3 regions of the Pantoea folii genome follow, and region 1 is predicted to be linked to each of the others. Evidence: riboswitches for the same ligand, from Rfam matches in the RefSeq annotation. Region 1 holds a riboswitch; each other region holds the start of a gene.

Region 1 (6,681 bases):
TTACGTGTTGGCTGGGTGGCACCTGGACGCTATCGCGATCGCGTCTTGCATATGAAATATATCGGCACGGGTTCAACAGCCACACAGCCGCAACATGCGGTGGCCGAATTTATTCGTCTTGGTCACTATGGGCCGCATTTACGCCGGATGCGCCAGGTTTATCAACGTAACTACGAGACTTTTAGCTGCTGGGTACGCCACTATTTCCCGTGCGGAATCTGTGTCTCGCGTCCGCAGGGCAGCTTCCTGATGTGGATTGAATTACCTGAAGCGTTTGATGCGGTTCGGCTAAACGGCGAATTGCGCACGTTGAACATTCAGGTCGCTGTCGGATCACTGTTTTCTGCCTCGGGAAAATATCGCAACTGCTTGCGCCTCAATTATGGTTTGCCCATCAATGAGCAAACTGAACAGGCCATCGCCCAGCTTGGCGCTGCGGTGGAGCAGGCCATGCACGCCTGTCATATCGAAACGGAACAGGCTCCTTCCCTGACTGATTAGAGTAGAAAGGCAGGGCTGGAGAGAGAGGTAGACCAGCCCTGGCCCACTGCCAGCGACAGCGGGCAGGCACACTTTATCCTGAACGGAAATTCACGCCAGCCCGCAAAAAGCCGGCTGCGCGTGAGCTTCCAGCCAATCCACCAAGTTTGCATGACGTTACAGCGCTTCTGCAGGCTGGGTTCCAGCTTCAACCAGTGCCAGCAGCTCCTGTGTCGCCTGACGCCAGTCTCCCGCCTGAGTAATGGCGCTCACCACGGCAACGCTTCCAACGCCAGTGGCCAAAACTTCAGGTACGCGCGCAAGGGATATACCGCCAATCGCCACAGTCGGTATATCCTGCAACCGTGCCATGTGGCGTTTCAGTTCTATAACACCCTGTGGTTCGGAAGGCATATCTTTGGTTTGCGTAGGGTAAATGTGTCCCAGTGCAATGTAGGAAGGACGCAGCGCCAGCGCGCGGTCCAACTCGGCATCATCATGAGTCGATAACCCAAGACGCAAACCTGCCTGGCGGATAGCGTCCAGATTAGCCACGTCCAAATCTTCCTGACCAAGATGCACGCCATAGGCGTTATATTTAATCGCTAATCGCCAGTAATCGTTGATAAACAGGCGTGCACGATACTGCTTGCCCAGCGCAATTGCCTCGCGCACTGCGTCTTCTACTTCATGATCCTGGCAATCTTTGATGCGCAACTGGATGGTGCGAACGCCAGCCTCCAGTAAGCGTGCAATCCACTCTACGCTATCAACAACAGGGTACAGCCCCAGTTTCGGGGCCGTGGCTGGAAAGGCATCGGTCATACTTTTTCCTCTTTAAGGGCATCGGCGGCGTGATAAAGCTCGCCACCACGGCTGCGGAAGGCATCCGACATCTGCGCCATGCCAATTTCAATGGGCTGGGCTTCTGCCTGCTGGCGAGCAGCATATTCGCGCACTTCCTGGGTAATTTTCATCGAACAGAATTTTGGACCGCACATTGAGCAGAAGTGAGCCACTTTGCCCGATTCCTGCGGCAATGTCTCATCGTGATAAGCGCGTGCCGTATGCGGATCGAGCGCCAGATTGAACTGATCCTCCCAACGGAATTCAAAGCGTGCTTTCGACATGGCGTTATCACGGATCTGAGCGCCGGGATGGCCCTTAGCCAGATCGGCTGCATGCGCGGCGATCTTGTAGGTAATCAGCCCCTGCTTAACATCTTCTTTATTCGGCAAACCGAGGTGCTCTTTCGGTGTGACGTAGCACAGCATGGCGCAGCCAAACCAACCAATCATCGCGGCACCAATGCCGGAGGTAAAATGATCGTACCCGGGGGCGATATCGGTGGTCAGTGGGCCAAGCGTGTAAAACGGCGCTTCGTGACAGTGCTCTAACTGTTCGGTCATGTTGCGGCGGATCATCTGCATTGGCACATGGCCTGGACCTTCAATCATTACCTGCACATCGTATTCCCAGGCGATCTTGGTCAACTCACCTAAGGTATGCAACTCGGCAAACTGGGCTTCATCGTTGGCGTCCTGAATCGATCCCGGACGCAGGCCATCACCGAGTGAGAGCGCGACATCATAGGCGGCGCAGATTTCACAGATCTCGCGGAAATGCAGATAGAGGAAACTCTCTTGATGATGTGACAGGCACCATTTCGCCATGATCGAACCACCACGCGAGACAATACCGGTCAGACGATTAGCCGTCATCGGCACATAGCGCAGCAGCACACCAGCGTGAATAGTGAAGTAATCCACCCCCTGTTCTGCTTGCTCGAGCAGGGTATCGCGGAAAATCTCCCAGTTAAGGTCTTCCGCCACGCCATTCACTTTCTCCAGTGACTGATAAATGGGCACAGTACCAATCGGCACCGGGCTGTTTCGCAAAATCCACTCGCGCGTTTCATGGATATAGCGGCCTGTGGAGAGGTCCATCACGGTATCCGCCCCCCAGCGTGTTGACCACACCAGTTTCTCCACTTCCTCTTCGATCGATGAGCTCACCGCTGAGTTGCCTATATTGGCGTTCACCTTCACCAGAAAGTTACGGCCAATGATCATCGGCTCGGATTCGGGGTGATTAATATTGGAGGGTATGATAGCGCGGCCGCTGGCAACTTCCTGGCGCACAAATTCGGCGGTGATGTTTTCCGGCAGATTGGCACCAAAACTGTGGCCCGGGTGCTGTTGCAGTAGCACTTCACCACGAATACGTTCGCGGCCCATGTTTTCTCGCACCGCAATAAATTCCATCTCGGGTGTAATCATGCCCTGACGTGCGTAATGCAGCTGTGTGACGCAGCGGCCAGCTTTGGCACGACGCGGCTGCGGTAACTGCTCGAAGCGCAGGTGATCCAGCCCTTCATCGGCTAAGCGTTGCTGAGTGTATTGCGAACTCAACTGGTGGATCGCTTCGCTGTCATCGCGTTCAGCGATCCAGTTTTCACGCAATCGGTCTAATCCCCGATGCACATCAATGGTGGCCGCGGGGTCGCCATAAGCACCTGCCGTGTCATATACCGGCACTGGTTCGTTGTGCTCATACTGTGGATTCTCTTTTGTGCCACCGATGTGTGTAGGGCTAAGCTGGATTTCGCGCATCGGCACACGGATATCCGCTCGGCTGCCGGTAATCCAGATACGTTTTGAATTGGGGAAAGCGGTGCCTTGCAGCGAATCGATAAATTCCTGCGCTTGTGCACGTTGTTCACGACGAGAAGTTTTAGCAACAGACATAGCAAATTTCCTGAATTAAGGGGAAGTTGCTTGTCCAGAGTTCGGAAGGAGTAACAGGGACGATGCCGGGCGCCAACACGCATCGCTCTGTGAATGTCTACTCTTGTTCCCTTCGCAGGTACTAACCTGATCAGGTTCCGCGGATCCCGAATAAACGGTCTCAGCCCCTTAGGGCACTCCGACAAGGTTGAATTTTACGATATAAGCTACTTTGCTTGCCATTTCACGTTTGGGCAGTGCTCGTGTCCGTCACGTACTACGTGTACGCTCCGGCCACTGCGCGCTGTCCGAGCGTGAACTGGCTGCGCACGCTACGCTTATATCGCAAAATTTGACTCTAGATTGCTTTAAAGAGACGCATAAAAACGTGAATAGGCCTCAATAAAAAAGCCCATTCAGCATAAGAGGGCTTTTTCGGAATAACAAGTTTTTTACATGGGGCCGAAGTTAAGCGGGGCGAGCCATGCTGCTTTCATTGGCGACCGGTGGGCGCGCCAGCTGGTTATCCCAGGCGAGTTGCACCAGCTTATCTTCCAGCGTGAAGCGTGACTCCAGCACTTCACCCACTTCGGATAACGCCTTCTGGAATTCTACGCAGTTATCGTCGTTGATGGCCTGCTGCAGATGGCTGTCATACAGTTGCATCATGCGATCGGTATTCGCTTCCAGAGCGGGATAGAGTTGGGCTGCCGCAATGAGTGGGCTATCGCCTTCCATCTCACTGATAATGCGTTCATAAATACTGAAATGACCGGTTGAGAGGTAATCTACCAGGCCGTGACAAAACGCATCCAGCGCCTGTTCATCCAGGGCACTGAGCGCCTCTTTGTTTGGCTTGATGCCAATTAATGCGTAATAGCTGACAAGCAACTGTCGGCGCGCGCGCAGCCACGCATCAACAAGTTCATTACCGCCACTTACACGCCTGGCCAGGTCATCTAACTGGGTAAGCATATGGGGCTCCGGGTGAGTTATAGTTATCCATTCCACACTTAACATCAGGATTTCAGCGTGCCATTTGACGCTAAGGACAACGAATAAGATGCAACGTGAGATCTCAAGCGTAGACGCTGGCTGGTGGATTGTCAGCCATGAACAAAAACTTTGGTTACCGCAAGGTGAACTGCCGCATGGCTTATCCGGCGATTTTGGCCTGACTGGAAAAACCGCGATTTTGATTGGCGAATGGCAGGCGGAGAATGTCTGGCTGATACGTGAATCACGACCTGACAATATGGGCTCTGTTCGCCAGCTTATCGACGAAGATGTTGGGCTTTTTCAGATGGTTGGGCGTGGAGTTCAACTCGCCGAATTCTACCGCTCACACCGCTGGTGTGGCTACTGCGGCCACGAAATGCACCTCAGTAAGCGCGAGTTTGCCTGTCTGTGTCACCACTGTCGCGAACGCTATTACCCGCAAATCGCGCCGTGCATTATCGTGGCGATTCGCCGGGGGGAGGAGATTCTGCTGGCCAACCATGCGCGTCATCGCAACAGCATTTACACAGTATTAGCTGGCTTTGTTGAGGTCGGGGAGACGCTGGAGCAGGCCGTCGCGCGTGAAGTGATGGAAGAGAGCAACGTCCGGGTTAAAAATGTCCGCTACGTCACCTCGCAGCCCTGGCCGTTCCCGCATTCATTAATGATGGCGTTTATGGCCGAATATGAGGGCGGTGAGTTGCAGCATGATGGCAAAGAGTTGCTGGATGCCGGCTGGTATCGCTATGACGATTTGCCCTTGTTACCGCCACCGGGCACGGTGGCACGGCGGTTGATTGAAGATACCGTTGCCCTGTGTCGCGCCAGCGCGCCGTGAAAATGCTACACTGGCGGCCTTAGCATGAGAGAGCCCATTATGAGTGAACTGAAGAACGATCGTTATCTGCGTGCCCTGTTACGTCAGCCGGTGGATGTCACCCCTGTATGGATGATGCGACAAGCCGGGCGTTATTTGCCGGAGTACAAAGCCACGCGTGCTGAAGCCGGTGATTTTATGTCGCTGTGTAAGAATGCGGAGCTGGCGTGCGAAGTCACCCTGCAGCCGCTGCGTCGTTATGCGCTGGATGCCGCGATCCTCTTCAGCGATATCCTGACGATTCCTGATGCGATGGGGCTGGGGCTCTATTTCGAAACGGGCGAAGGTCCGCGCTTCTCAAATCCTATTACCTGCCGTGCAGATGTAGACAAACTGCCGATTCCGGATCCTGAAGATGAGCTGGGTTATGTGATGAATGCGGTGCGTACCATTCGCCATAACCTGAAAGGCGAAGTGCCTTTGATCGGCTTCTCCGGCAGCCCGTGGACGTTGGCAACCTACATGGTTGAAGGCGGCAGCAGCAAAGCGTTCACCAAAATTAAAAAGATGATGTATGCCGAGCCGCAAACCCTGCACAAGCTGCTGGATAAGCTGGCTGACAGTGTCATCCATTACCTGAACGCCCAGATCAAAGCCGGTGCACAGTCGATTATGGTCTTCGACACCTGGGGCGGCGTGCTGACCGGCCGCGATTACCGTGAGTTTTCACTCTACTATATGCACAAAATCGTCGATAGCGTGCTGCACGAGAACGAAGGTCGCCGTGTGCCGATTACGCTGTTCACCAAAGGTGGTGGTCAGTGGCTGGAAGCTATCGCAGCGACCGGATGTGATGCGCTGGGACTGGACTGGAGCACCGATATTGCCGATGCGCGTCGTCGCGTGGGTGACAAAGTTGCGTTGCAGGGCAACATGGATCCTTCCATGCTGTATGCGCCTCCGGCACGTATCGAGCAGGAAGTGGCCACTATCCTTGAAGGCTTTGGCACGGGAGAAGGGCATGTCTTCAACCTGGGTCATGGCATTCATCAGGATGTGCCGCCAGAGCACGCCGGTGCCTTCGTGGAAGCCGTGCATCGACTGTCACGCCCATACCATCAGGGCTAAGCATGGATTTAGCCGCGCTGCGGGCTGAACAGTTACAACGTGCTGCTAACGTGGTGCGGCAGGATGATTTCGACGTCCTGCCGCCTCGTTTTATCGCCGGTGCGGACGTCGGTTTCGAGCAGGAAGGTGCCGTCACGCGTGCGGCACTGGTGGTATTAGAATATCCCTCATTGCAACTCGTGGAGCACCGTATAGCACGCATCGCGACCACCATGCCTTACATCCCGGGTTTCTTATCGTTTCGTGAAGTCCCCGCACTGCTTGCAGCCTGGCAGCAGCTCACACACCAACCCGATCTTTTATTTGTTGATGGTCATGGTATTGCCCATCCCCGTCGCCTAGGCGTGGCTGCGCATTTTGGCTCGCTGGTGGATGTTCCAACCATTGGCGTGGCGAAAAAACGGCTCTGCGGGCGTTTTACCGAATTGGATGCTGAACCGGGGAGCCGCCAGCCACTGATGGATAAAGGCGAACAAATTGGCTGGGTGTGGCGCAGTAAAGCGCGCTGCAACCCTTTGTTCGTCTCAACCG
Region 2 (6,681 bases), on a different contig from region 1:
ACTGTGACTTGCGGCACGCCTTTCAGGCGCTGATAGAAGCGGCTAAACCACATTTCCAGATTAAAACCGTTTACCAGGATTAAATCGGCACCCTGCGCGCGACGAATATCGCCGGGGGTTGGTTGGTATTCATGGATCTCCGCACCGGGCTTGGTGATGGATGTCACTTCGGCGGCATCACCTGCGACGTTCTTTGCCATGTCTGCGATCACCGTGAAAGTGGTGACCACTTTAAGTTTGTCAGCGGCAAGCGCTGAAGCGCTCATCGCGAGTGTAAGCATCACAACTGATATAACGTGCCTGGTCAACATAGTCATCCCCTGAGAAGTATAGCATGTGCTATACATTATAGTGAATGCTATGAATGTGAAGTGTTTTTGTACACCTTTTGCTGTTTACGACAAAAATTTACGTAAGTTGAAGTAGCAGAGGAGAGTAATGAAAGTGGCTTATGCGATTTTCGAAATAACGTAGAACATATTGTTCTTAAGGGCAGGGAGGTATTATTGAGAGCAAGAACACTTCACCGCGAATAATGAAGTGTTCCTGAGAGGGAATTAATCGATCGACAAATTATGAATCGCCAGCGCAGCACGCGCGGCCTCTTTGCCTTTCTTAATAAAGTGTTCGGTATAGAAGTTTTCCAGCACATCGACCGGCTGGAAATTGTGCGGCGTCAGTGAGACAGAGAACACTGGCACATTGGTGGTCAGCTGAACGTTCATCAGGCCATCAACCACGGCTGCAGCAACGAAATCGTGACGATAGATACCGCCATCCACCACCAGCGCAGCCGCTACAATCGCGTCGTATTTACCGGTTTCCGCTAAGCGTTTTGCCAGCAGCGGCATTTCAAATGCGCCCGGCACTTCCAGCACTTTTAATTCCGCTTCAACGTTCTGTGCTTTTAATTCTTGCTCAAAACCCACCAACGCATTGTGCACAATCTCTTTGTGCCAACCGGCTTTAATAAAGGCAATTCTAATATTTTTCATAATGAGTCCAACATCACCTATAATTTCTTTGCGCTTGAAAAGTAGCAATAATGCCTTTGTATACCATATGTTACGTTTTCGATCCAGAACGTGTACGTAGCGATAAATGCCATGCGATGACGTGATGGCTATCTGCGGTAATCCGTGCTTGACGGCGACCTGCGCCTGCAATACAAATAGACGCGTCGGGGGAGTCTCGCCAAAGAGACTGAGAGGCTAAAAGCGCAATGCGCGGCTTAGCGACCCTTTGAACCTGACCCAGTTGATACTGGCGTAGGAAGACTGACAGCACCGCTCCGGTGTTGTCTGGCGCAGAGGATCGCTCGCGCCCTTTCCCTCCTCCTGTATCTGCGGGTCTCAGTCAACACTGAGAGGCCGATGTGAATTCCCTTTATATCCCGGATAACCTGCTGTGAGCCGCTGGACGGTATTAGGCTGCGGCGTGGCTGGTCTCTGCGTGGCGACGCTGCTGGCTGAACGCGGCGAAGACGTCGACGTCATTGGCGACGACTCCCGCCAGCCTGCTTCCTGGTTTGCTGGCGGCATGCTTGCACCCTGGTGTGAATCTGAAAGTGCCCCGCAGGAAGTGATCTCTCTCGGGCAACACGCCGCTGGCTGGTGGCAACAGCGTGTCAGCAGCGTGGCACATCAGGGAACGTTGGTGGTGGCGCCACCGCGCGACAGCCAGGAACTTAACCGTTTTGCGCGCATGACCGAAAAGCACCAATGGGTCGATCCCGGTGACATTGAACCGTTGCTGGCCGGGCGTTTTGCCCGTGGGCTGTTTTTTGCCGGGGAAGCACATCTCGACCCGCGCCTGGCGCTCACGGAAATGCGCGAAAAGCTGTTACAGCGCGGCGTGCGTTTTGATGCAATACAACCTTCGGGCCGGGTGATTGATTGTCGTGGCATGCATGCCAAAGCCGACCTTCCGCGCCTGCGTGCTGTGCGTGGCGAGATGGTGATTCTGCACAGCGATGAAGTGCACTTTTCGCGTCCGATTCGCCTCTTGCATCCGCGCTTTCCCTGCTATCTGGTGCCGCGCCGTAATGGTCATTTCATGCTCGGCGCCACCATGGTGGAAAGCGACGATGCCAGCCCGATTAGCGCGCGCGCCATGATGGAACTGCTCAGCGCGGCCTACGCTATTCATCCTGCTCTGGCGGAAGCCCGCGTAGTCGAAAGCGGCAGCGGTTTACGTCCTGCTTATCCGGCCAACCTGCCAGAAATCCATTATCAAAACGACACTTATTATCTTAACGGCATGTATCGCCACGGTTTTCTGCTGGCGCCAATGATGGCAGAACAGCTGATGCAGCGCCTTTTCGGGGAACAATCCTATGAATATTCAGCTTAACGGCCGGGCGATCCGCACTGAGGCCAGCACGCTCAGCGAATTGCTGATCGAGCAGCAAATTGATGCCGCATGCGTTGCCAGCGCTTTCAACGGCAACTTTGTGCCTAAAAGTCAGTACAGCAGCCAGCAGCTGGAAGAGGGCTGTCAGTTGGAAGTCTTGTCCCCGATGCAGGGAGGTTGAAACATGTTTTACGATTTCGATCCGCAGTCACGTTTTCTGCTTGGCACCGCGGGCTATCCATCACCGGCGATTCTGCAACAGGCCATTGCCGCCTCTGGCACGGAAATCATCACCGTGAGTTTGCGTCGTGAAGGCGCGGCGGGCGCGGCTTTTCGCGAGCTGCTGACCGGGCTGGATATTCGCGTGCTACCCAATACCGCAGGCTGTCACACGGTGAAAGAGGCGGTGACCACCGCGCAGATGGCGCGCGAACTGTTCAACACCTCGTGGATCAAACTGGAGGTGATCGGGCATGCCGACACGCTCCAGCCCGATCCTTTTGCGCTGGTTGAAGCGGCACGCATCCTGTGTGCGGACGGTTTTCAGGTCTTCCCGTACACCACCGAAGATTTGATCGTCGGTGAGAAGCTGCTGGAAGCCGGTTGTGAACTGCTGATGCCGTGGGGCGCGCCGATCGGTTCCGGGCAGGGCCTGCGCAACATTGAAGGATTACGCGCGATGCGGGCATGGTTCAGCGACATCCCGTTGATAATTGATGCAGGCATCGGTGCGCCATCACAGGCCGCACAGGCGATGGAGATGGGCTTCGATGGCATCCTGCTCAATACCGCGGTGGCGAAAGCCGGCGATCCGGTTGGCATGGCGAACGGTTTCCGGCTGGCGATTGAAGCGGGACAGGCCGCACGCAGTGCTGGTTTGATGGAGAAACGGGATATGGCGGCAGCTTCAACACCGATCTTCGGTCTGGCGAGTTTGAGTTAAGGAGCCATCATGGATCGCTATCAACGGCAGATGATGCTGCCGGAAATCGGTGTCGAAGGTCAGCAAAAGCTGGCGGATGCGTGCGTCCTGGTGGTGGGGTCAGGCGGGTTGGGCGCTACATTACTGCCGCAGCTGGTTGGCGCAGGCGTCGGTTTTATCCGCCTGTGTGACGACGATGAAGTGGCCTTACACAATCTTCATCGCCAGACGCTGTTTACGATGCAGGACATCGGTCACAGCAAGGCAGCACGTGCGCAACAGGCGCTGGTGCAACGTAATCCCGAGGTGCAGATAGAGGTGGTGCCACGGGCTATCGGCGCCAGCGATCTGCCGCACCTCCTCACGGATATCGATCTGGTGATTGATGCCGCTGATAACTTCGCGGTGACCTATCAACTCTCCGACGCCTGTATGGCAACGCAGATTCCTTTGATCAGTGCATCAGTATTAGGTCGTCAGGGCTACGTCGGTGGCTTCTGCGGCAGCGCGCCGAGCTATCGGGCACTGTTTCCACGCTTACCCGCCTCCGCAGCCAACTGCAACATCGCAGGCGTGATGGGACCGGCAGTGGCGACTTTGGGTGCAATGCAGGCGCAGATGGCACTCAGCGTGCTGTTGGATCTGCAACCTTCACCCCTCGGCAGTGTGATCAACTGCGACTTCATCAACTGGCATATGCGCGCATTTCGTTTTGACGGCGCGGAAGAGCCAGAAAACAGCGTGCCCTTTATCGATGAGCAACTGCTGACGAAAGATGATTGCATTGTCGAGTTGCGCAGTGTGGAAGAAGCCCCCGTCAGCGTAGCGAACATCGTCGAACGCATTCTGCCGCACGCCATAGTCGATTGGCAGCCGCCGCAGGATCGGCGCATCGTGCTGGTGTGTGCCAGCGGCATTCGCGCGGCGCAGGCGGCCTCGGTGTTGGAAGCGCGAGGGTTTACCCGTCTGGCAATGTTGGCGGCAAAGCGACTATGAATCCGATCGGATTTAATGACATCACCTTTAGCTGGGGCGAACAGGCGCTGTGCCAGCAACTCAATCTGCAACTGCGCGGCGGTAAAACCACCGTGCTGTTGGGGCGCAGCGGCATTGGGAAAAGCACCTTATTGCGGCTGGTGGCAGGTTTGTTGCAGCCACAACAGGGCGAAATCAGTGGCTTACCGGGCAAAGTGGCGTGGATGGGGCAACAGGATTTGTTGTATCCGTGGCTGACGGTGCTGGAAAACGTGATGCTTTCCGCTCGGCTCAACGGTGAAAAATCGGACCGCGCGCGTGCGTTGGCGCTGCTTGAGCAGGTAAAGCTGAGTGAGGTGGCGCAAGCCTCACCGGATAAGCTTTCAGGCGGGATGCGGCAGCGTGTGGCACTGGCACGTACACTGTATGCCCAACGCGAAGTGGTGCTGATGGATGAGCCCTTCGCCACGCTGGATGTGATGACCAAACTCAGTCTGCAAACCCTGACTGCCACGCTGCTCAAGGGCAAAACGGTGCTGCTGGTTACGCACGATCCGCTCGAAGCCTGCCGTATGGCCGATGACATCGTGCTGTTGCATGGCCAGCCGTTAGCGGTTGAAAGCTGGCCGGTGCCTGCGGGTGATGCTCCCCGATCCCTTGATGATCCTCGCCTGCTACAGGCGCAGGGCGAACTCTTTTCCCGACTGAATCAAGATGAAAAAACTGTTTAGCGCGATCTATCTGATCGCGGTGCTGCTGTGTGGCTGGCTGCTGGCGCGGCACCATGGCGTGCCTGACTTTTTGCTGCCTTCGCCACTGGCGGTATTGGAGGCATTATGGCTGCATCGCCAGCTGCTGGCGCATCACGCGCTGTTTACCCTGGCAGAGATTGTGCTGGCGCTGATGCTGGGCGTTGGGACGGGCGTGATGCTGGCGGTGCTGATGGCGGGCAGCCAGACTCTACGCCGCGTGCTGTTTCCGCTGGTGACCGCCAGTCAGGCGATTCCGGTGTTTGCGCTGGCGCCACTGCTGGTGTTGTGGCTGGGATTTGGCATCGCCTCCAAAGTGGTGGTCGCCGCGTTAATCGTTTTCTTCCCACTGTGCCTGTCCTTTTTCGATGGCCTGTGCCGCACACCCTCCGGCTGGTTGGAACTGGCGGGCACACTGAATCCTTCGCGCGCACGGGTTTTCTGGCACGTGCGCTGGCCTGCTGCGCTACCGCAATTCTTTTCCGGTTTGCAGATGGCGGTGGTGCTGGCCCCGATTGGGGTGGTGATTGGCGAATGGGTGGGTGCCAGCGAAGGGCTGGGCTACCTGATGATGCAATCCAACGCCCGCCTGGAAACCGCCACCAGCTTTGCTGCTTTATTGCTCTTATTGATGCTGGCGCTGCTGCTCTCTGGCGGCGTCGCGTTGCTGCGTAAAAAATTCCTCTGGCACTCAACATAAGGACGTCCCTTGAACACCCTACGTACCGCGATTACCGCTTTGCTGCTGCTGGCAACCACCAGCGCACACGCCGAACAGAAGGTTCGCCTGCTGCTCGACTGGTTTGTGAACCCTAATCATGCGGCCATTTTTGCCGCGCAGTACAGCGGCGCTTTCAAGAAGGAAGGGCTGGATGTCGAGATGATCGCCCCGGCTGATTCGGCGTCGGTGCCGCTGTTGCTGGCGGCAGGCAAGGCCGATCTGGCGATCAGCTATCAGCCACAGCTTTACACGCTGGTGGAGAAGGACGTTCCGGTGATCCGTGTCGGCACGCTGATTGGTCAGCCGCTGAATACGCTGACCACCGTGTCCAGCGATATCCATTCGCTCAAAGATTTAGCGGGTAAAACGCTGGGTTACGCGGTGCCAGGATCGGAAGATGTGGCGATCCGCAATATGCTGAAATCGCAGGGCGTGGATGTCAATGCGGTGAAATTAATCAGCCTGAATATGGATTCCACTTCGGCGCTGCTGACGCACAAAATCGATGGCGCGATGACCATTTTCCGCAATTACGAGCTGATCGATTTGCAGGATAAGGGCGCGAAGCCCGTCGTGTTTAAACCCGAAGATTATGGTGTGCCCGCTTATGATGAGCTGATCATTCTGGCGAACAACAAGAGCGCCGCCCAGGACAAGCGTATTCCGGCATTCTTACGCGGTCTGGACGCGGGTGTGGTGTGGTTGCGTGCGCATCCGGAAGAAGCCTGGAAGGCGTTTATTAAGCAGTATCCTGAGCTGAACACCAAACTCAATCATCAGGCCTGGGAAGCGACATTGCCGCTATTTGATGGGCACAGCGCCACCTTTGATAAAGCAAAGTATCAGGCGTTTGGTGAATATATGAAAGCCAACGGGCTGATCAAAGATGTGGCGCCGATGACGCGCTACTCGCTGGAGCAGTAATCGTTTTGCGGGCTGGCTAATTCGCTGGCCCGCAATAC
Region 3 (6,681 bases), on a different contig from region 1:
TTCTCGCGTCGCACTGCTGGCATCCGTGGGATAGACCAGACCCGGCGCAACACAGTTCACGCGAATCCCCAGCGGCCCCAGTTCAGCGGCGAGTGAACGGCTAAAGCCTATTAATGCGGATTTCGCCGTGACGTAATCGTGGTAAGGAACAGACGGACGCGCCACCAGATCGCTGGAAAGATTGATAATGCTGCCGCGTGTGCGTGAGCGCATCAGCGGCAACGCGGCCTGGCAGACGTTGTAGGCCGCGCCGACGGCACCGTCAAACTGGCTCTGGTAGCCCTGCCATGACGTTTCCCAAAATCGCTGTCGATTGTCGGTATCGAAAACATAAGGCGCGAAAGCATTGTTCACCACCGCATCCAGACGACCCATGGTGTTAGCGATCTGCTCCATCATTGCCGCTACCTGCTCTGCTGAGGTGACATCGGCTCGAATGGCGATGGCCGAACCGCCCAGTGCTTCACAGCGCTTTACCACTTCCATCGCGGCAGCTTCACTGCGCAGGTAGTTCACCACCACCAGCGCACCCTCAGCGGCGAAAGCCTGCGCGATAGCTGCACCAATACCCCGACTCGCACCCGTCACCAGAATCGTTTGATCAGCAAATTTCATCGTTTACCTTCTGTAAAAACGTGGATTCAATCCGCATAGGGCGCGAAGCGCTCAGCGGCAGTTTCAGCAGATGCCTCTATTTCCGTAAAGGTGACCAGATCCAGCAGGCTAAAGCGGCCATCGTGATGCCATCCGGCGGCAGGCGATGTCATGCTGCCAAAGGCAGTAATACGGGTGATACCGGCTTGCCCTAGCCGCGCGGCGAGACCAAACAGCTCGCGTGGTGTGGCCGCCACCGCCGCCGTTTGCAGATAAATTTTCTGCTGAGAAATCAATGCAATCGCATCCTCAATCTCATCAACGGCCACCACTTTAAGCGTGCGTCCGAGTGCCGACGGCATCAGAGCTTCGGGGCCATCTACTACCACCACCGACCAATTGTCCATTGCCTCGCCGAACAGGATGCGATCGTCCTGCAACGCGCGAATCTCTTCACGGCTGCGCCAGGTTGCCACGCTATTAACTTCAGCCGAAGACAGCACTCGACGCGGATATTTGCGCGCCAGCGCTCGCAGTTCATGGGCGATGTACTCCGCGAATTCCTGCGGCGTGATGCGCCCGCCGCGTTCAACGAACAGCATTTGCGGTGAGTAACAGCCCGCCTGGTCATAGCGCATGACGTCATAGGCCGCGCGCTGCGCCAGATAGACGCCCTGCCTTGTATCCAGTGCCGAACGCGCCACCAGTCCCACGCTGATTTTATGGCCGTGCGGCAGAAAACGCGTGGTGACCGGCAGTTGGTGTTTGATTGCAGCCAGCGCGGCATTACCACCGTAAGCCATCACCACGTCAGGCTGTGTTAACCAGTGTTTTTCTGCTTCGGCTTCGCCGCCTTTCCACCACACTACCGCCAGGCATTCGCCAAGTTGGGGATCGATTTCAGCCAGCAGTTGCGCGAACCAGCCCGCCATCAGCGGTTCGGCACCAGGCAGTTTGCCCACGCTGCCCGCTTTCACCAGCAATCCACAAATCAGACTCCACAGCGGTAGACCCGGCACATTTCCTGCCCAGATATGCATGAGCAGGTCCGGGCCAAATGCCCGTGCGAAGCCGCCATTAGGTCGCGGCTGAAAATCATCCAGCAGCTGTGGATCGTTAAAGTCCTCGGTTAAAAAGCGCTTGAGCTGCGGCTGTCGAAAAGTTTTAAGGTATCCGGTAAGCCCAAGGCGAATCATCTCGGCGTCATAACCGGTGACAATCGCCAGCAGCATTTCGGCCTTGCGGCGCAATGGATGGTTTCGATCCAGCAAACGCGCAATGGCCTCATCAATAATTGCGACGATCTTCGCCACGCTCAGCGTTGTGAGATAAGCGCGAGCGTGATCGCGCAGATGTGCGCTGAGAAGTGTAATTTGTGCCGGATTCAGATCGGGCACGTCGACATCCAGATGCTGGCCGTGATGGCTAAAACTCAGCGTGCGCCACTGCACCCCTTCAGGTGATAAACATCCCGGTAGATAACCCGCGACCTCTTTCACACTGCACCCTGCGCAGCAGCCAGGAACTCTTCCATCGCCAGCGAACAGCCCTTCGCATCCGCTCCGGTGACCCGGCCTAGCAGATGGAAGCCGCCAGTGACCGCGCGGCCAGCATCCTCGGTCAGTAAGGCAGACACTGAATTGAAATGAGCCAGATCATGGTGCACCAGCACGCCCATCTCGCCTTCGGGCACTTCATCGCCTGTGAGTGGATTGACCACGCGGGTGCGGATCCAGTGCGGGCCGGATTTCACCGAGGGACAGGCAACGTTGCCATCGTCATAAAACTGGCTGCTCAGTTCGGTCATGCCGTACATGTTGATGCAGTGCGTGCGCGGCACGCCCAACGCCGCACTCAGCTCGGCGTAAAACTGCTCGGCCTCAATCTCACGGGATTGCCCCTTAAATCCACCGGTATCCAAAATTCGGCTTCCAGCGGGTAATGCAAAATGTCGCCCCTGGCGCTGCAGTTCGTCGAGCAGATGGACAAAGCTGTAGCTCGCGCCCAGCAGCGCATAAGGTTCGCCCTGTGCTTCAGCCTGCTCCAACGCAGCAAACAGGCGATCCATCGCGATACCGCTGTCATCCAACAGCACTTCGCTCTCGGCGGTGCCAAATTTTTCCACCGCTAATGTCAGGTAATGGGCCAGCGAAGAGTTGGGCAGCGCCCGATTATCAGGGAACAAAATGCCCATGCGAATCCGCTCTTCGCCCGCCATAAAGCGCTGGCTGAAATTCTGCATCATCGAGCATTTCCAGACGTCAAGCGTCGGATGATAGCTGCGACCTTTCACCGTGCCGGTGGTTCCGCTGGTCATAAATACCGCTTCGACGTCATCGGTGGCATGGCAGCTCAGCGTCAGATCCTTAAACGCGGTAATGGGAATTGCCGGGATGGCACGCCAGTTTTTCACCATAAACGGTGTGCGACCGCGCTGCATGGCGAAACGGCGATAAGGGAGGTTGTGTTCAAATTGGTACGCGAAGACGGCAAGCGCCATGCGGTTAAAGTCGTCGTCGGTTGTATCCTGACGCTGAAGAAAGGTGAGCAAAGCGTCGATCAAAGCAGCTTCAGTCATGGGCGAGTCCACCAGTTGCGATTGCGCGAAATTTCTCAGGCCGGGCCTGATGAGTAGAGTCTGTCCGCTACAAGCACAAAGATGGGATCAGGACGCAGTGTCGCCCTGTGTTCCGCTCCCTACGCCGGTATTAGCCGGATCAGGTTCGTAGGGTCACCACGTTGCCAACGCGAAAACGCTGGCGGGTAGAATCTCAGCCCGCTAACCGGGCACCCCCTGGAACAGGTCGCAGTCAATCAAAAGGCCGCTCAATAAAACGTCAATCAACTCACTGATTTTATTAAGCTTACTTTAAATCTACTGCAGACGGTCGTTAAAGGTTAAACCATTTGCTGTTTTAACACACTGATCTTTTTATCTGACCAGATGCACGACGAGCGTTTCAGCTTCGCGGTGATTCATTGATTAATGTGAATAGCCCTGCTGAATGAGCGAGCTGTGAGTTTTTATCATCAGATACTTCTGGCCTCAGCATTAATCCAGGAAAAAATGTCATGAGAATGCCATAACTCTACCATTAACAAGTTATTAACCAGGATATTTGATGTACTTTAGCTTTAATGCCCGTTTTATTTGTTCGAGTCCCTCTTCAATAAATCTCACAGGATTTTTTTGTGGTACGTAATATTCAGATTTTATCCCAACCATTATCAGATAATGACCAGGCGGCATCTGCAATACACATCAATTCATTTCATCAAATAAACCAGAAATAGTCTTGATTTTCCGTTAGTTAGACCAGAGACTGTTTGTGAAGCACTTAAGGGAATTTAAAATGAAGACTTCCGCTAAGGTTGGAGCACTCGGTGCCCTGGGGATTATTTTGTCTGCGTCGGGTTATGAGGTATATTCGCGGAACGTAGAAAATCAAAAAGATGAAATAGCCTGTGTGACCGTTCACAGTCGTGATGCGGTTATTGCCGTAGAGAAAGGTCTCCTCAATAAATCCCATACCGAGATGTTTGGAAAAAATAGAATCACCCTGGGCTCTCTTCTGTTCCACAACGAAAGCGTAGCAAAAAATGGTACACGTATTATCGTTCCGTTTACTTTGGCGAGCCATCGTGGGCAATCTGAGTTTCAGGCCGTAGTGAGATGTTCAAATTTACAAGATATTGAATACGATAAACTTTAATGAGTCCATTGACTCACACAGCAAACGGATAAAAAACCATGTATAAGGCAACGAAATATTACGTCTGCGATCACGCCCGCAGGGGCTTGCTGTTGCATACCGCAGGATGTGAACAGTTACCCGGTATCGATTCACGGGCGTTTATTGGCAGTATGTATAACCACAGCCAGGCATTAACCGTCGCCGCAGCGCAATATGCGAATGTTCATTACTGCCCGTGCTGTATCACTGTGAATAAGACTATCGAGCCAGAAAAATCTAAGGCAGCTATGCCAGCACTGTGCAGGGCGACAAAACCAAAGAGAAAGAAACCGGTGAAGGTTGTCGAGCCCGTGCGACACTTTCCTCTCTGACTTGATGACAGCAAATGTCCTGCAACGTTTAAATCCCATCTTTTGGCCCGAAATCAACATGTATCGTCTTAAACACCGCCCGCCTCGCTGACACCAGCGTGACGGGCGGCAGCAGACTCAAGCCGTTCTGAATCGGCGGGTGAGCGGTTTCTCAACTTCTACAATCAGGAACATCACGAAACCGATGATGAAGGTGATCACCCAATAACGGAATGGCAGTCCAGTGGTACCGAATAGCAGCTGCATAAATGGCGCGTAGATGATCAGCAGTTGCAGCACCAGCAGCACCGCGCTGACGATCCAGATCCCTTTGTTCATCAGCAGCCCTTTGCTCAGTGAGAAGCCGTCCGACACACGGCAGTTGAGCATATAGAACCACTGCGCGGTAACCAGCGTCTGCAACAGCACGGTGCGGATAAACTCAGGGGAATAGCCACGCGGCTGCAGCCAGGCTTCCAGCACAAACGCACTTATCGCAATCATTGAGCCAACAAACACCACGCGCCAGATAGCGAACCCATCCATCACATGCAGTTTGGGATCGCGCGGCGGTCGGCGCATGATGTTTTTTTCACCCTCTTCAAATGCCAGACCAAACGACAGCGTGGCCGACGTCGCCATGTTCATCCACAGAATCAGTACCGGCGTGAGCGGAATGAGATTCCCCGCCAGCAGGGCGATGATGATCAACAACCCCTGTGCGAGGTTGGTGGGCATAATAAACAGGATGGTTTTTTTCAGGTTGTCATAAACCCGGCGCCCTTCCCTTACTGCGCTGGCAATGGTGGCGAAGTTATCATCCGTGAGCACCATATCGGCGGCTTCCTTGGTCACTTCGGTGCCTTTAATGCCCATCGCGATACCGACATCGGCGCGCTTCAGGGCGGGCGCATCGTTCACGCCGTCCCCGGTCATACCGACTACCTCTTGCTTACTCTGCAACGCCTGAACCAGACGGAATTTATCCTCCGGACTGGTGCGGGCAAAGATGTCGTAGGCCTGCGCGGCATCACTCAACTGGTGATCGTCCATCACTTCCAGTTCACGCCCGGTGATGGCTGAGTCTGCATTGCCAATCCCCAGCATCTGCCCAATGCTCATCGCGGTTTGCGGGTGGTCTCCGGTGATCATTTTGACGCGTATGCCGGCTTGCAGACAGTCACGAATCGCGGTGATGGCTTCAGGGCGCGGCGGGTCCATCATTCCGGCAATGCCGAGCAGAATCACGCCCTGTTGCAGATCCTGATGGGTGAGTTCAGTTTGTCCCGGTAACGCCGGTTTCCAGGCTGCCGCCACCATGCGCAAGCCTTCGCGCGCATACTCTTCAATCTTGCCTTCCCACCAGCTGATATCGAGCGGTTGCAGGCCGTGCTCGGTTTGCTGCTGCTGACAAAGCCGGAACAGCACATCCGGCGCGCCGGTGATCAGCACGCGCTCTTCGTCACCAATGCGGTACAACGTCGACATATATTTGTATTGCGAATCAAACGGAATTTTACTGCGTAACTCGGTGGTGACCACCGGCAACTGCCCTTTGGCGGCCAGTACCTTGAGCGCACCTTCTGTCGGCCCTCCGGTGATCTTCCAGAAGCCGCTCTCATCCTTAATCAATTGACTGTCATTACACAGATCGATGGTGCGCAGATACTGTTCGAGCAAGGACCCGCCCGTGACGGTAATCGGTATGGCGTCATCCGCTTTATGAATGGCGCCAACCGGTTCATAGCTGTCACCGTCTACCCGATAGATATGGTCGGCGGTGATCACCGCTTTAACCGTCATCTCATTCATGGTCAGCGTGCCGGTTTTATCCGAGCAGATCACCGTCATTGCACCCAGCGTTTCCACCGTCGGCAGCTTGCGAATGATCGCCTGCTGCTTCGCCATAGTCTGCACGCCAAGGGAGAGAATGATGGAGATAATGGCGGGTAAGCCTTCAGGAACAGACGCCACCGCCAGACTGATCAATGACAGCATCAGTTCAGAGACCGGCATATCGCGGAACAGCAGACTGAAGACAA

The links. A riboswitch is a leader RNA that binds a small molecule or an ion and turns the genes downstream of it on or off. The one in region 1 is predicted to bind thiamine pyrophosphate.
Region 2: linked by a shared signal. The riboswitch ahead of AC1MDE_RS17750 (FAD-dependent oxidoreductase) and the one ahead of thiC (phosphomethylpyrimidine synthase ThiC) in region 1 are both predicted to bind thiamine pyrophosphate.
Region 3: linked by a shared signal. The riboswitch ahead of AC1MDE_RS02670 (LuxE/PaaK family acyltransferase) and the one ahead of thiC (phosphomethylpyrimidine synthase ThiC) in region 1 are both predicted to bind thiamine pyrophosphate.

Annotation. Positions count from the first base shown of each region.
Region 1 covers NZ_JBWXON010000032.1:5,391-12,071, reverse strand. Annotated here, with positions in the region: gene AC1MDE_RS25130 (aminotransferase-like domain-containing protein) at 1-501, shown strand, start outside; gene thiE (thiamine phosphate synthase) at 658-1,305, opposite strand; gene thiC (phosphomethylpyrimidine synthase ThiC) at 1,302-3,227, opposite strand; TPP riboswitch at 3,318-3,418, opposite strand; gene AC1MDE_RS25115 (Rsd/AlgQ family anti-sigma factor) at 3,675-4,181, opposite strand; gene nudC (NAD(+) diphosphatase) at 4,270-5,043, shown strand; gene hemE (uroporphyrinogen decarboxylase) at 5,083-6,150, shown strand; gene nfi (deoxyribonuclease V) at 6,153-6,681, shown strand, end outside.
Region 2 covers NZ_JBWXON010000015.1:131,729-138,409, forward strand. Annotated here, with positions in the region: gene AC1MDE_RS17740 (metal ABC transporter substrate-binding protein) at 1-281, opposite strand, end outside; gene AC1MDE_RS17745 (6,7-dimethyl-8-ribityllumazine synthase) at 558-995, opposite strand; TPP riboswitch at 1,173-1,292, shown strand; gene AC1MDE_RS17750 (FAD-dependent oxidoreductase) at 1,408-2,352, shown strand; gene thiS (sulfur carrier protein ThiS) at 2,336-2,533, shown strand; gene AC1MDE_RS17760 (thiazole synthase) at 2,537-3,295, shown strand; gene AC1MDE_RS17765 (ThiF family adenylyltransferase) at 3,305-4,270, shown strand; gene AC1MDE_RS17770 (ABC transporter ATP-binding protein) at 4,267-4,980, shown strand; gene AC1MDE_RS17775 (ABC transporter permease) at 4,964-5,698, shown strand; gene AC1MDE_RS17780 (ABC transporter substrate-binding protein) at 5,708-6,643, shown strand.
Region 3 covers NZ_JBWXON010000001.1:541,465-548,145, forward strand. Annotated here, with positions in the region: gene AC1MDE_RS02660 (3-oxoacyl-ACP reductase) at 1-615, opposite strand, end outside; gene AC1MDE_RS02665 (acyl-CoA reductase) at 642-2,093, opposite strand; gene AC1MDE_RS02670 (LuxE/PaaK family acyltransferase) at 2,090-3,172, opposite strand; TPP riboswitch at 3,271-3,399, opposite strand; gene AC1MDE_RS02675 (hypothetical protein) at 3,948-4,307, shown strand; gene AC1MDE_RS02680 (cation-transporting P-type ATPase) at 4,778-6,681, opposite strand, start outside.